DNA from 4 places in the Bacillus sp. GbtcB14 genome. Region 3 is predicted to be linked to each of the others. Evidence: riboswitches for the same ligand, from Rfam matches in the RefSeq annotation. Region 3 holds a riboswitch; each other region holds the start of a gene.
What was found. A riboswitch is a leader RNA that binds a small molecule or an ion and turns the genes downstream of it on or off. The one in region 3 is predicted to bind S-adenosylmethionine.
Positions count from the first base shown of each region.

Region 1: another riboswitch for S-adenosylmethionine. It lies ahead of KVT31_RS24890 (peptide ABC transporter substrate-binding protein); the one in region 3 lies ahead of metI (cystathionine gamma-synthase/O-acetylhomoserine thiolyase).
Region 2: another riboswitch for S-adenosylmethionine. It lies ahead of KVT31_RS15905 (amino acid ABC transporter permease); the one in region 3 lies ahead of metI (cystathionine gamma-synthase/O-acetylhomoserine thiolyase).
Region 4: another riboswitch for S-adenosylmethionine. It lies ahead of mtnW (2,3-diketo-5-methylthiopentyl-1-phosphate enolase); the one in region 3 lies ahead of metI (cystathionine gamma-synthase/O-acetylhomoserine thiolyase).

Region 1 is NZ_JAGXJT010000012.1:51,728-55,127, reverse strand. Features, by position in the region: gene proC (pyrroline-5-carboxylate reductase) at 1-522, shown strand, start outside; gene KVT31_RS24895 (aldo/keto reductase) at 524-1,357, shown strand; SAM riboswitch class I at 1,511-1,615, shown strand; gene KVT31_RS24890 (peptide ABC transporter substrate-binding protein) at 1,748-3,388, shown strand.
Region 2 is NZ_JAGXJT010000005.1:69,704-73,103, forward strand. Features, by position in the region: gene KVT31_RS15900 (VanW family protein) at 94-1,005, shown strand; SAM riboswitch class I at 1,223-1,329, shown strand; gene KVT31_RS15905 (amino acid ABC transporter permease) at 1,399-2,067, shown strand; gene KVT31_RS15910 (amino acid ABC transporter ATP-binding protein) at 2,086-2,847, shown strand; gene KVT31_RS15915 (amino acid ABC transporter substrate-binding protein) at 2,859-3,400, shown strand, end outside.
Region 3 is NZ_JAGXJT010000001.1:410,345-413,744, reverse strand. Features, by position in the region: gene KVT31_RS02175 (bifunctional homocysteine S-methyltransferase/methylenetetrahydrofolate reductase) at 1-917, opposite strand, end outside; SAM riboswitch class I at 988-1,097, opposite strand; SAM riboswitch class I at 1,301-1,410, shown strand; gene metI (cystathionine gamma-synthase/O-acetylhomoserine thiolyase) at 1,504-2,616, shown strand; gene metC (cystathionine beta-lyase) at 2,613-3,400, shown strand, end outside.
Region 4 is NZ_JAGXJT010000001.1:601,005-604,404, reverse strand. Features, by position in the region: gene KVT31_RS03295 (carbon-nitrogen family hydrolase) at 1-264, opposite strand, end outside; gene KVT31_RS03290 (pyridoxal phosphate-dependent aminotransferase) at 364-1,554, shown strand; SAM riboswitch class I at 1,607-1,712, shown strand; gene mtnW (2,3-diketo-5-methylthiopentyl-1-phosphate enolase) at 1,777-3,021, shown strand; gene KVT31_RS03280 (2-hydroxy-3-keto-5-methylthiopentenyl-1-phosphate phosphatase) at 3,018-3,400, shown strand, end outside.

The DNA.
Region 1 (3,400 bases), on a different contig from region 3:
GTCGTAACGGTAGCTGCTGGCATTGGCCCATCTTATTTAGAAGAAAGACTTCCCGGGGGAACACCTGTCGCTTGGATTATGCCAAATACAGCTGCTGAAATTGGAAAGTCTATCTCCTTATATACAATGGGACGATCAGTAAACGAGATGCATCAAGAAACCCTGCAACTGCTTTTAAGAGGCATTGGTACTTCGCAACTTTGCACTGAAGAGGAAGTTCATCAGCTTACCGCAGTTACTGGAAGTGCACCAGCTTTCCTTTATTACTTTGCTGAAAGCTTAATTGAAGCAACAAAAAGTTATGGAGTCGATGAAGCGACTGCAAAACACCTTGTCATTCAAATGATTTCCGGCTCTGCTTCTATGCTTGAACAAACGCAAGATCCAGCTAACCTCCGCGAACAAGTAACAACACCAGGTGGTTCCACAGCTGAGGGTCTCAAAGCTTTATATGAATATAATTTTTCAGAGGCAATTCAAAAAGCAGTAGAAGCAACAAACAAAAAAGCTAGGGGGAAATAATATGAATTTAACAAGTTTAAAAGACTATACAACATTACATAACGGTGTAAAAATGCCGTGGTTCGGTTTAGGTGTTTTTAAAGTAGAAGATGGTTCAGAAGTAATTGAATCTGTAAAAGCAGCAATTAAAAATGGCTACCACAGCATTGATACTGCAGCAATTTATCAAAACGAAGAAGGCGTTGGACAAGCGATCCGTGAATCAGGTGTTGCACGTGAAGAATTATTTATCACATCAAAAGTATGGAATAGCGATCAAGGGTATGAAACAACACTTCAAGCATTTGAAACTACATTAGAGAAATTAGGTCTAGAATATTTAGATTTATATTTAGTACATTGGCCTGTAAAAGGGAAATATACTGAATCATGGAAAGCATTAGAAAAACTTTATAAAGATGGCCGTGTTCGTGCTATCGGTGTGAGTAATTTCCACATTCACCACTTACAAGACGTATTTGAAATTGCTGAAATTAAGCCAATGGTCAACCAAGTGGAATATCATCCACGTTTAGCACAGGAAGAGTTACACGCTTTCTGTAAAGAACATAATATCCAGCTTGAAGCTTGGTCACCATTAATGCAAGGACAGCTACTGGACAACTCAACATTACAAAACATTGCAACAAAATATAATAAATCAACTGCACAAATTATTTTACGCTGGGATTTACAAAATGAAGTTGTAACAATCCCTAAATCTATTAAAGAACATCGCATTATTGAAAATGCAAATATATTCGATTTTGAATTAAGTGCTGATGACATGAAAGCAATTCAAGCTCTAAATGAAGATCGTCGCGTTGGTCCAGACCCAGATAACTTTAACTTCTAGTAGAAAAACCACTGCCATATGCAGTGGTTTTTCTCATTAAAGAAAACTGAAAATTTAAACTATATTTCAATCGGTTGACACTTCATTATCCAAGGTGTAAGATTTTGAATTATCAAAGAAACACAAAAATTAATAAAATTTATTCGTTTACTCATTGTATCAAGAGAGGTGGAGGGACTGGCCCTTTGAAACCTCGGCAACAGGTTCATTTTGAACACTGTGCCACTTCCTGCAAGCTTTGTGCTTGAAAGATAGAATGAGGGACTTCGTTTATATACGGGTGCATAACTTGTACGTAAAAATCCCTCTTTCTCAATATGAAAAGAGGGATTTTTTATTTTTCATTTCCCTCATCATCATCCAAACTTAATTATTTAGGAGGAAAATCAAATGAAAAAGAAGTTTGTACCCGGTATTGCATCAGTTGTAGGAGTAAGTATTTTATTAACTGGTTGCGGTAGTTATAAAAACGAAGCAAGCGGAGCAAATGCAAAAGACGAGGCACCTAGTAAACAGGTTTTAAACTTATCTTCACCTACTGAAATACGAACAATGGATACAGCTCGTGCTACAGATACTGATTCTGGTCAAGTAATGAGAAACGTATTTGAAGGTTTGTATAATCTTGGTGAAGGTAACAAACCTGTCCCTGGCGTTGCAAAATCTCATGAAGTAAGTGGCGATAAAACGAAATACACATTCCATTTACGAGATTCAAAATGGTCAAACGGCACTCCTGTCACAGCGAAAGATTTTGTCTTCGCTTGGCAAAGAGCTGTCGATCCAGCAACAGCCTCTGAATATGCATTTCTATTCTTTGATATTAAAAACGCAACAAAAATTAACAACAAAGAACTTCCAGCCGATCAACTTGGTGTAAAAGCAATTGATGACCATACGTTTGAGGTAGAATTAGAACGCCCTGTTCCGTACTTTATTAGCTTAACAGCGTTCCCAACATTTCTACCAATTAACGAGGAATTCTTTAAATCACAAGGTGATAAATACGCTTTAGAAGACAATACAATCTTATACAACGGAGCTTTTACACTAAGCGATTGGAAGCATGAGCAAAGCTTTAAATTTAAGAAAAACCCTACCTATTGGGATAAAGATACTGTCAAACTGGAAGAAATCAATTTTAACGTCGTAAAAGAAAAATCTACAGAAGTAAATTTATTCGAATCAAAACAATTAGATCGTATCAAACTAACATCTGACTTCGTTGATAAATATAAAAAAGATGCTAACTTTAAAGAACGGCCAAACGTAGGGGTACAGTTTCTACGTATGAATCAACAAAACAAAGTACTTCAAAATGTTTCTGCACGCCAAGCAATCGATCAAACAATTGATCGAAAATCCTTTGTAAATACGTTATTAAATGACGGCTCTACACCAACCTCTAGTCTCGTGCCGAAAAACTTTGCAAAAGGACCTGACGGAACAGACTTCCGTGCTGCAAACGGCGATTTAACAAAGGTTGACACAAAATCTGCTCAAGAATTATGGAAAAAGGCAAAACAAGAACTTGGGTCTGAAAAAATAACGTTAGAACTATTAACAAGTGACGGTGACCTTGAAAAGAAAACTGGTGAATTCTTAAAAGGACAACTAGAAAAGAATTTAGATGGCTTAACAGTAAATATAAAGCCGCAACCACGTAAACAACAAGTTTCACTTTTATTAAAAGGTGACTACGAAATTGGAATTGACGGCTGGAGCCCTGACTTTGCGGATCCAATTACATTCCTTGAGCTATTTACAACGAATAACCCTTACAACTTAGATCATTACTCTAATAAGGAGTTTGATGAAACAATAGCAAAAGTGAAAACGACTTTAGCCGGTGATGAAAAAGCTCGCTGGGAAGCATTACTAGCATCCGAGAAAATATTATTTAAAGACTCCGTTATCGCTCCTCTTTACCAAAAAGGCGAATCTTATTTAGAACGTTCTTATGTGAAAGGGATTGTGCAAGTAGACTTTGCAGGTCAATTAAACTTCAAATGGGCAAAAATTGAAAAATAAAGCGAAACTTTA
Region 2 (3,400 bases), on a different contig from region 3:
AATTTATAAATATATTGTAAAATGATTGTAACAAAACATACATAAAAATGAAATAATACATAAAAGTAATATTGGGAAAAAGGGGAGAGTATATTGTTCCGTAAAGTAAAGGGTATATTAGTTGGGGTGTTATGTGTAGCTGTAGTGAGTGGTTGTGGTACAAAAGTAAGTGATGTTGCATTAGTAAGTGATATTGGTGGCCACACGGTAGAGGCTAAAGCAGAAGTACAGGATTCTATTAGTTTAGTTGATGGTCGAACTGGTACGGAAGTGAAAAAGTTAGATTTATCGAGTCTAGGCTATTTTGAAGATGAAGCAAAATTTAAAAAATCGGTAGAGAAGGTTGCTAAGGAAGTTGGTAAAAACGTTGACAAAAAGATGGTTCCTTCACGTTTAACATCTGACGGAAGTTGGCAAGAAGGAAAGCCTTCTTTTGAATTAATGGAAAAAGAGTTAGTAAATAAATTATTAAACGTTGGTATGTGGGATTCTTCATATCAATTACCTATTGTTGAGAAAAAACCTACCGCAACATTAAATGATGCACAAGGAAGTGGCACGGTAATTGGTAGATATGAAACGAATTTAGGTGGCTCAACAGGTGGTCGTATTGAGAATATTCGTTTGTCAGCAGCGAGCATAAATGGAGTTGTATTAGCAAAAGGAGACAGTTTCTCTTTCAATGCATTAATTGGTGATACAACGCCAGATAAAGGATATCAACTAGGAAAAGAAATTGTAGATGGTAAATTAGTAGATGGATATGGCGGTGGTGTTTGTCAAACATCATCAACATTATACAATGCAGCAGATCAAGCTGGTTTGAAAATGGTAGAGAGAACTACACATTCTAAAACAGTAGGCTATGTTCCACAAGGAAGAGATGCTACGATTGCTTATCCATACTTAGACTTAGTGTTTGAAAACACGAATGATGCACCTGTGAAACTCTATATGGGCATTCAGGGCGGAAAGTTAGTTGCTGAAGTACATAAAATGAAATAAGTATAATACTAAAGTAAAGCCATTATTTCTAAGTTTGATAGAAGTAATGGCTTTTTCAGTGCGATTAATATTACACTTCAAGATATAATGCATTTTAGCAGGAGTAAAACAGTCTTAAAAAGTATTGAATTTAATTCTTAGTTTTCCTATTGACATTATCAATAATAGAATGTATTCTTCATAATAACAACTAAATAAATGGAAAAAATTATTAGTTTTCTTATCAAGAGAGATGGAGGGACTGGCCCGATGAAATCTCAGCAACAGGCTACAAAAGTACTGTGCTAATTCCAGCAAACGTATGAAGCGTTTGGAAGATGGGGGGAAATGGATTAACATTCAACTCTTCTTATATGTGTAAGAAGAGTTTTTTGTTTAGAGAGGGGGGATAGAGTGAAGTTTGATGTAACGTATTTTTTAGAAAGTTTTCCGCAATTATTTAAGTACGTATACATAACGTTAGGGATTACTGTAGTTTCAATGATTATTTCTTTTGTTATAGGGATTGGCTTGGCGATCATAACGAAAAACAAAACGAAATTTTTATATTCTATTGCAAGAGTATATATATCTTTCTTTAGAGGAACACCTTTATTAGTTCAATTATTTGTGTTGTATTTCGGATTGCCGCAAATATCCCCGACCTTTACAGTGCTTACAGCAATGCAAGCAACTCTAATTGGGCTCAGTTTAAATAATGCTGCTTATTTGTCAGAAATTATTCGAGGCTCCTTAAATGCTGTAGAATCAGGACAAATGGATGCTTGTTTATCAGTTGGAATGACAAAGGCACAAGCTATGCGGCAGATTATCTTTCCACAAGCTATTCGTGTCGCAGTACCGTCACTTGGAAATAATTTTGTCGGATTGTTAAAAGAATCTTCATTATCTTTTGCACTTGGGGTGGCTGAAATTTTGGCGCAAGCGAAAATGCTAGCGGCACAATCGTATCGTTATATGGAAAGTTATTTAGCGGTAGCGATTGTATATTGGATTATTACAATTGTAATTAGCTGGGGACAGAAAAAATTAGAAAGGAAACTTGATGCACCGTACTTGTAAAAGGAATGGGTGATATATGTGATTGAGATAAGAGATTTGTATAAGTCTTACAAGCATAATGACGTACTAAAAGGAATCTCACTTACTGTAAATAAAGGAGAAGTGGTAGTCATTATTGGGCCTTCTGGTTCAGGTAAATCGACATTATTAAGATGTTTAAATTTATTAGAACAACCAGAGGATGGAAGGATTAGAATTGAAGATTTAGAGATTCATGCGAAGAGATTTTATAAAAAGGAAATAATAAAATTACGCCAAAAAACAGCTATGGTCTTTCAAAACTATAATTTATTTAAAAATAAAACAGCATTACAAAATATTACAACGCCATTAACAGTTGTACAGAAAAAAAGTGAAGGAGAAGCACAGAAAATAGCAAGAAATCTATTAAAACAAGTAGGTTTAGCTGATAAAGAGGCTTCTTATCCATCAATGTTATCAGGTGGACAACAGCAAAGAATAGGGATAGCTAGGGCAATGGCTTTAAATCCTGCTGTATTACTATTTGATGAACCGACTTCGGCACTCGACCCAGAATTGGTGAACGAGGTATTGCAAGTGATTAAAGATTTGGCAAGGCAGCATATAACGATGGTTATTGTTACACATGAAATGAATTTTGCGAAAGAGGTGGCAGATCGCATTATATTTATGGCTGATGGCATTGTTGTAGAGCAGGGAACGCCGGAAGAAATTTTTCGGAATCCCAAAAATGAACGCACACAAAAATTTTTACGACAACTAAATGCTTCTGAAGAAGGCAATCATTTCGTTATTTAGGAGGAAGAGTTATGAGAAAATCATCATTATTACTAACATTAGCATTAACAGTATCAGTTGGAGTTTTATCAGCTTGTGGTTCGGATAAAGCAAGCGAAAAAACAAATGAAAAAGTAGTGAAAGTTGGGACTTCCGCAGGGCGTAGCCCATTTATTTTTAAAGAAGGTGAGAAAGTAAAAGGGTTTGATGCTGAGATTATTGAAGCAGCTGCTAAAAAGGCTGGATATAAAGTGGAGTGGAATGTTTCTGATTTTGAAGGATTATTCGGTTTATTAGATTCAGGTCGTATTGATACAATAGCAAATGAATTATCCGTTTCTTCGGAAAGAAAAAAGAAATATGATTTTTCAATCCCATACGTGTATTCAGGATCTGTTTTCGCGGTTAAGAAAGATAATAATGCAATTAAATCGTTAGAAGATCTGAAGGGAAAGACTGTAGGTGTTGGGCTTGGTACAGCGGGAGAACAAGAGTTAAAAGCTTTAAATAAAAACAATGCTTTTACAATTAAAACGTTCTCGGAAGATCCAACAGCAGAATTAAATGAAGTAGG
Region 3 (3,400 bases):
GAACGTTTCTCATGTGTATGAACTACTTTCGGTCTTTGAATCGTATCCTTTTCTATTACAGGTGTAACGTTTAGAGTAGCACGTTTCATACTTTCAATATGTTCTGGAGTCGTGCCACAACAACCACCCAATAACCGAATACCTTGCTCAATAAATTTCGGTGTCATCGCTTCGAAATAAGCCGGACTTCCCTCATATACGTAACGTCCCTCCACATAATTCGGGAGACCTGCATTTGGATATGCTGACAAGTAGCCATTTTGAGGAATCGATATCATTTTAAAAGCTTCCGTCATGTGAAGTGGCCCTAGTTGGCAGTTCAATCCAACAACATTTGCACCGTAATCTAAAAGCTGTTTTAATATTTCATTTACATCATTTCCATTTTGAGTCGTACCTGCCTCATGTAACGCTAACTGAGCTACAATTGGAATATTCGTTTGTTTTCGTAACACCTGAACAGCATGAAGTAATTCAAACTCATCATAAAAAGTCTCTAATAACAGTCCATCAACCTGTTCTTCTAGTAATGCACTCGCCTGTTCCAGTAACATAAATTCTCGCTCCATATCAGTTGTCGTAACAGCTCCGATATGTTTCATACCACCAATTGTTCCTAAAATTGCATTTCTATCTGTAACAGATGCTTTCGCAATCTTCACTGCCGCTTTATTAATTTGAACAACTTGATTCTCTAAGCCATACATACGTAATTTTGCTTCATTTGCTCCGTACGTATTTGTTTGAATCACATCTGCCCCAGCAGCTACATATTGCTTATGAATCGATATAATTAAATCTGGATCAGATATATTCAATTCTTCAAAACTACTTTGCAAGCCATGTGAATGTAATAAAGTTCCAACCGCGCCATCACCTATTACAATTCCTTTTGATAATAAATCTAGTAATTTCACAAATCTCCCTCATTTCTATCAATATAAAAACCCCCTCTTCACTTTGAAGAGGGGGACATAATCGATCCTCCTCTTATCATGCAAAACATTCGTTTTGCAGGTATTAGCACCGTTTCAAACATTTCGTTTGAAGGTTGCCGGGTTTCACAGGGCCTTTCCCTCCACCGCTCTCAATAAGAGTTTGTCTTTATTATTTTATTTATGTAGCTAAAAGGAAATACGTTCCCCTTTTAACAATGTTTGTTAATTTTTTAATAAATTTAGCATGCACAAATACAAAAGTCAATGACACTTGCGGAAAAATAAAAATTATTTAAAATAAAGTTGCAATTCAATTATCTTTTGTTGTAAAGTTAAAAACATAATAAAATTTCATACGAACATTCTTATCTAGAGAGGTAGAGGGACTGGCCCTATGACGCCTCAGCAACCATTAACATTTGTTAATAAGGTGCTAATTCCAGCAAATTGTGAAAGATTTGACAGATGAGAAGAAGACTCTATTCAAACCGAAAGCCTTCTTCTTAGAAGGCTTTTTTTATTTTACATTCACTTAATTGTTAATTTAAAAAGGAGGAATTTTTAAATGTCAACTATTGAAACAAAACTAGCACAAATCGGAAACCGGAGCGAAACTACAACAGGAACTGTTAATCCACCTGTTTATTTCTCAACTGCTTATCGTCACGAAGGAATTGGTAAATCTACTGGTTTTGACTATTCACGAACTGGAAATCCAACTCGCGGCCTGTTAGAGCAGGCAATCGCAGACTTAGAATACGGTGAACAAGGTTATGCCTGTAGTTCAGGGATGGCAGCTGTTCTCCTCGTCCTTTCCCTATTCCGTTCTGGAGACGAACTTATTGTATCCGAAGATTTATACGGGGGCACTTATCGATTATTTTCTGAGCATGAAAAAAAGTGGAACGTTCGATGTAGATACGTAAATACACAATCTATTAAACAAATTGAGAAAGCTATCACAACTGAAACGAAGGCTATTTTCATAGAAACTCCGACTAACCCATTAATGCAAGTTACCGATATTGCCGCTGTCGCAACCGTAGCGAAAAGACACGGACTACTTCTTATTGTAGACAACACATTTTATACGCCTTATATACAGCAGCCATTAACAGAAGGTGCCGACATTGTGCTTCATAGCGCCACAAAATATTTAGGAGGACATAACGATGTACTAAGCGGTCTTGTCGTTGCAAAAGGAACGGAACTTTGTGAGGAAATCGCTCATTATCATAATGCCTCTGGTGCGGTTTTAAGCCCATTTGACTCATGGCTATTAATTCGCGGTATGAAAACGTTAGCGCTTCGCATGAGACAACATGAAGAAAATGCAAAAGCAGTTGTTGCTTATTTAAATAATGAAGACGGGGTGACAGATGTATTTTATCCTGGAAGAGGCGGCATGATCTCATTTCGTCTGAAAGATGAAACATGGATTAATCCCTTCTTACAATCTTTATCCTTAATTACATTTGCTGAAAGTCTTGGTGGTGTTGAAAGTCTAATGACGTATCCAGCAACGCAAACACATGCTGATATCCCAGAAGAAATCAGAACAGCAAACGGTGTATGTAATCGTCTTCTACGATTTTCCGTTGGTATTGAAAATAGTAACGATTTGATTCAAGACTTAAAGCAAGCCATTAAACTTGTAAAAGAAGGTGTAAGAATATGAGTTATTCTATAGATACACTCTTACTGCACAACCAATATAAACACGACTCGCAAACAGGAGCTGTTAACGTTCCCATCTATAACACATCAACATTCCACCAATTTGATGTAGATACATTCGGAAAATATGATTATAGCCGCTCTGGTAATCCAACTCGTGAAGCTCTTGAAGATATCATTGCTTTATTAGAAGGCGGAACAAAAGGATTTGCCTTCGCATCAGGAATTGCAGCGATTTCTACTGCATTCCTCCTTCTTTCACAAGGCGATCACGTACTCATTTCAGAAGACGTATATGGAGGCACTTATCGAATTATAACTGAAGTTCTCTCCCGTTACGGTGTTTCACATACATTTGTTGATATGACCAATTTAGAAGAAATAAAGCAAAACATTAAGCCAAATACAAAACTCTTTTATGTGGAAACGCCCTCTAATCCACTTTTAAAAGTGACAGATATTCGTGCAGTTTCTAAACTTGCAAAATCTATCGACGCCCTTACTTTTGTTGATAATACATTTTTGACACCACTATTCCAGAAACCACTTGATCTTGGGGCCGATGTCGTTCTTCATAGTGCCACAAAATTCATTGCTGGTCATAGTGATGTTACTGCCGGATTAGCGGTTGTAAAAGATACCGAACTCGCTCAAAAACTTGGATTTTTACAAAATGCATTCGGTGCTATTTTAGGTCCTCAAGACTGTTCTCTCGTACTTCGCGGCCTAAAAACATTGCATGTACGTCTTGAGCATTCAGCTGCAAACGCCAATAAAATTGCACA
Region 4 (3,400 bases), 190 kb from region 3:
CTCCATTTGCTTCGCTATAGAACCACCGACAATATGTACACCATATTGTTTCGACCACTCTTTCAGCTTTTCTTTCGTTTCTAATCCATCCCTATCTGCAATTTCAGAAAGCCTAGTTAAATCATATCCTGTTGTCCACAGTTCTGGTAAGACAATAACATCGGGTCTTTCTTTCATTGCTTCACTTATTTTATTTTTAGCATTCTCAATATTTTTTTCTACATCTCCAAAGACAATATCCATTTGAATACATGCGACTTTCATTTTGTCAGCCCCATTCTTAATTTTTTTCTTTACAAAATACTGGAAAGATTATATCATTTGTCACTAGAATTGTAACAACTTTCAAAAGAGGTGGAAAGTATGAAATTATTTCAACCTTCTGAGATAGTAACATCATTGCCAACACAATTTTTTGCTTCACTTGTTGCAAAAGTTAACAAAGTCGTTGCAGCAGGTCACGATGTTATTAATCTAGGACAAGGTAATCCAGATCAACCAACACCACAGCATATCGTAAAAGCTTTACAAGACGCTGCTGAAAAGGCCATTCATCATAAATACCCGCCATTTCGTGGACATGAAAGTTTAAAAGAAGCTGTGGCAACATTCTATAAACGTGAATACGGCGTCGAATTAAATCCAAAAACAGAAGTTGCTATTTTGTTTGGCGGAAAGGCTGGATTAGTAGAATTACCAATTTGTTTTACAAACCCTGGTGATACCATTCTCGTTCCAGATCCAGGATATCCAGATTATTTATCGGGAGTTGCTTTAGCAAAAGCACAATTTGAAACAATGCCGCTACTTGCAGAAAATAATTTTTTACCGGATTATACGAAAATTGATGACACTATCGCTGAGCGGGCAAAGTTAATGTTTTTAAATTACCCAAACAATCCTACTGGTGCTACTGCATCAAAAGATTTCTTTGATGAAACTATTCATTTTGCTAATGAACATAATATATTAGTCGTTCATGATTTCGCTTACGGTGCGATTGGATTCGATGGTCAAAAACCTGTTAGTTTCTTGCAAGCAGACGGCGCTAAAGATACAGGTATTGAAATTTACACTTTATCGAAAACTTTCAATATGGCTGGATGGCGTATTGCTTTTGCTGTGGGAAATGCAAGTGTCATTGAAACAATTAACTTATTACAAGATCATATGTATGTTAGTATTTTTGGTGCAGTTCAAAATGCTGCCCGTGAAGCACTATTAAGTTCACAGTCTTGCGTCGTAGACCTTGTAAATAGTTACGAATCTCGCAGAAACGCTCTTATTTCAGCCTGTCACTCAATTGGCTGGGATGTAGACATTCCAACAGGATCATTCTTTGCATGGCTTCCTGTACCAGAAGGTTATACATCTGAGCAATTTTCTGATATTTTACTAGAAAAAGCACATGTTGCAGTTGCCCCTGGTGTTGGATTTGGTGAACATGGCGAAGGGTATGTCCGCGTTGGCCTCTTACATACAGAAGATAGATTGCAAGAAGCCATTAATCGAATTGATAAATTAAATTTTTTCAAAAAGTCATTGACAACATGAAAAATATCTGACAAAATTCAGTTATCTTAAAAATTTAAACATTTCTAAATACTTCTTATCAAGAGCAGGTGGAGGGACGAGCCCGACGAAACCCGGCAACCGATCTACAATTGTAGACACGGTGCTAATTCTCGCAGCATTATGCTGACAGATAAGGAGCTGGTTGTAAAAAAACCTCTCCTTAGCTGAGAGGTTTTTTTATTTAACTAGGAGGTTTTAACAATGAGCGGAATTATAGCGACATATTTAATCCATGATGATTCACATAACTTAGAAAAAAAAGCTGAGCAAATTGCACTCGGTTTAACAATTGGATCTTGGACTCATTTGCCACACTTATTGCAAGAACAATTAAAACAGCATAAAGGCAACGTCATTCATGTTGAGGAATTAGCTGAACAAGAACATACCAATTCGTATTTACGAAAAAAAGTAAAACGCGGGATTATTAAAATTGAATATCCGTTATTAAACTTCAGTCCAGACTTACCAGCAATTTTAACAACTACATTCGGAAAGCTATCTCTTGATGGCGAAGTGAAATTAATCGACTTAACTTTTTCAGACGAGTTAAAAAAGCATTTTCCTGGTCCAAAGTTCGGGATAGATGGTATTCGAAACCTACTACAAGTGCATGAGCGTCCTCTTTTAATGAGTATTTTTAAAGGAATGATTGGACGAAATATTGGGTATTTAAAAACGCAATTACGCGATCAAGCAATTGGTGGTGTAGATATAGTAAAAGATGATGAAATATTATTTGAGAATACATTAACACCACTTACGAAACGCATTGTATCTGGAAAAGAAGTTTTACAATCCGTATATGAAACATACGGACATAAAACGTTATATGCCGTAAATTTAACAGGTCGAACTTTCGATTTAAAAGAAAATGCGAAACGCGCAGTGCAAGCCGGGGCTGATATTCTATTATTTAACGTATTTGCTTACGGACTAGATGTACTACAATCACTGGCAGAAGATAATGAAATCACAGTTCCTATTATGGCACACCCTGCTGTAAGTGGTGCTTACTCAGCATCCAAGTTATATGGAGTTTCCTCTCCATTATTACTCGGAAAACTATTACGTTATGCTGGCGCTGACTTTTCATTATTCCCATCTCCATATGGAAGTGTTGCACTAGAAAAAGAGGACGCTCTTGCTATCTCGAAATATTTAACTGAAGACGATCCATTTTTCAAGAAGAGTTTTTCTGTTCCGTCTGCTGGTATTCACCCTGGTTTCGTTCCCTTTATTTTACGAGATTTCGGTAAAGAGGTTGTTATTAATGCTGGCGGCGGGATACATGGACATCCGAGCGGGGCGCAAGGCGGCGGTAAAGCTTTCCGTACTGCAATTGATGCTACTTTGCAAAATACACCACTTCATGAAGTAGATGACATAAATTTGCACAGTGCACTACAAATATGGGGAAATCCCTCTCATGGGGTGAAATTATGAGTATTCAAGTATTTTGTGATTTCGATGGCACGATTACAAATAATGATAACATTATGTCCATTATGGAAAAATTTGCACCACCAGAAGCCGAAGAAGTAAAGAACAGAATTTTATCACAAGAGCTGTCTATTCAAGAAGGTGTTTCTCAATTATTTCAATTAATACCTACTAGTCTACACGATGATATGATTCAATTTTTAATAAAAACTGCTGAAATACGTAATGGTTTTCATGAATTTATACAATTTGTAAATGAAAATAACATTTCTTTTTACGTTATATCAGGCGGAATGGATTTCTTCGTCTATCCACTCTTACAAGGAATCATTTCAAAAGAGCAAATTTACTGTAATGAAACAGACTTTTCAAGTGAATTCAT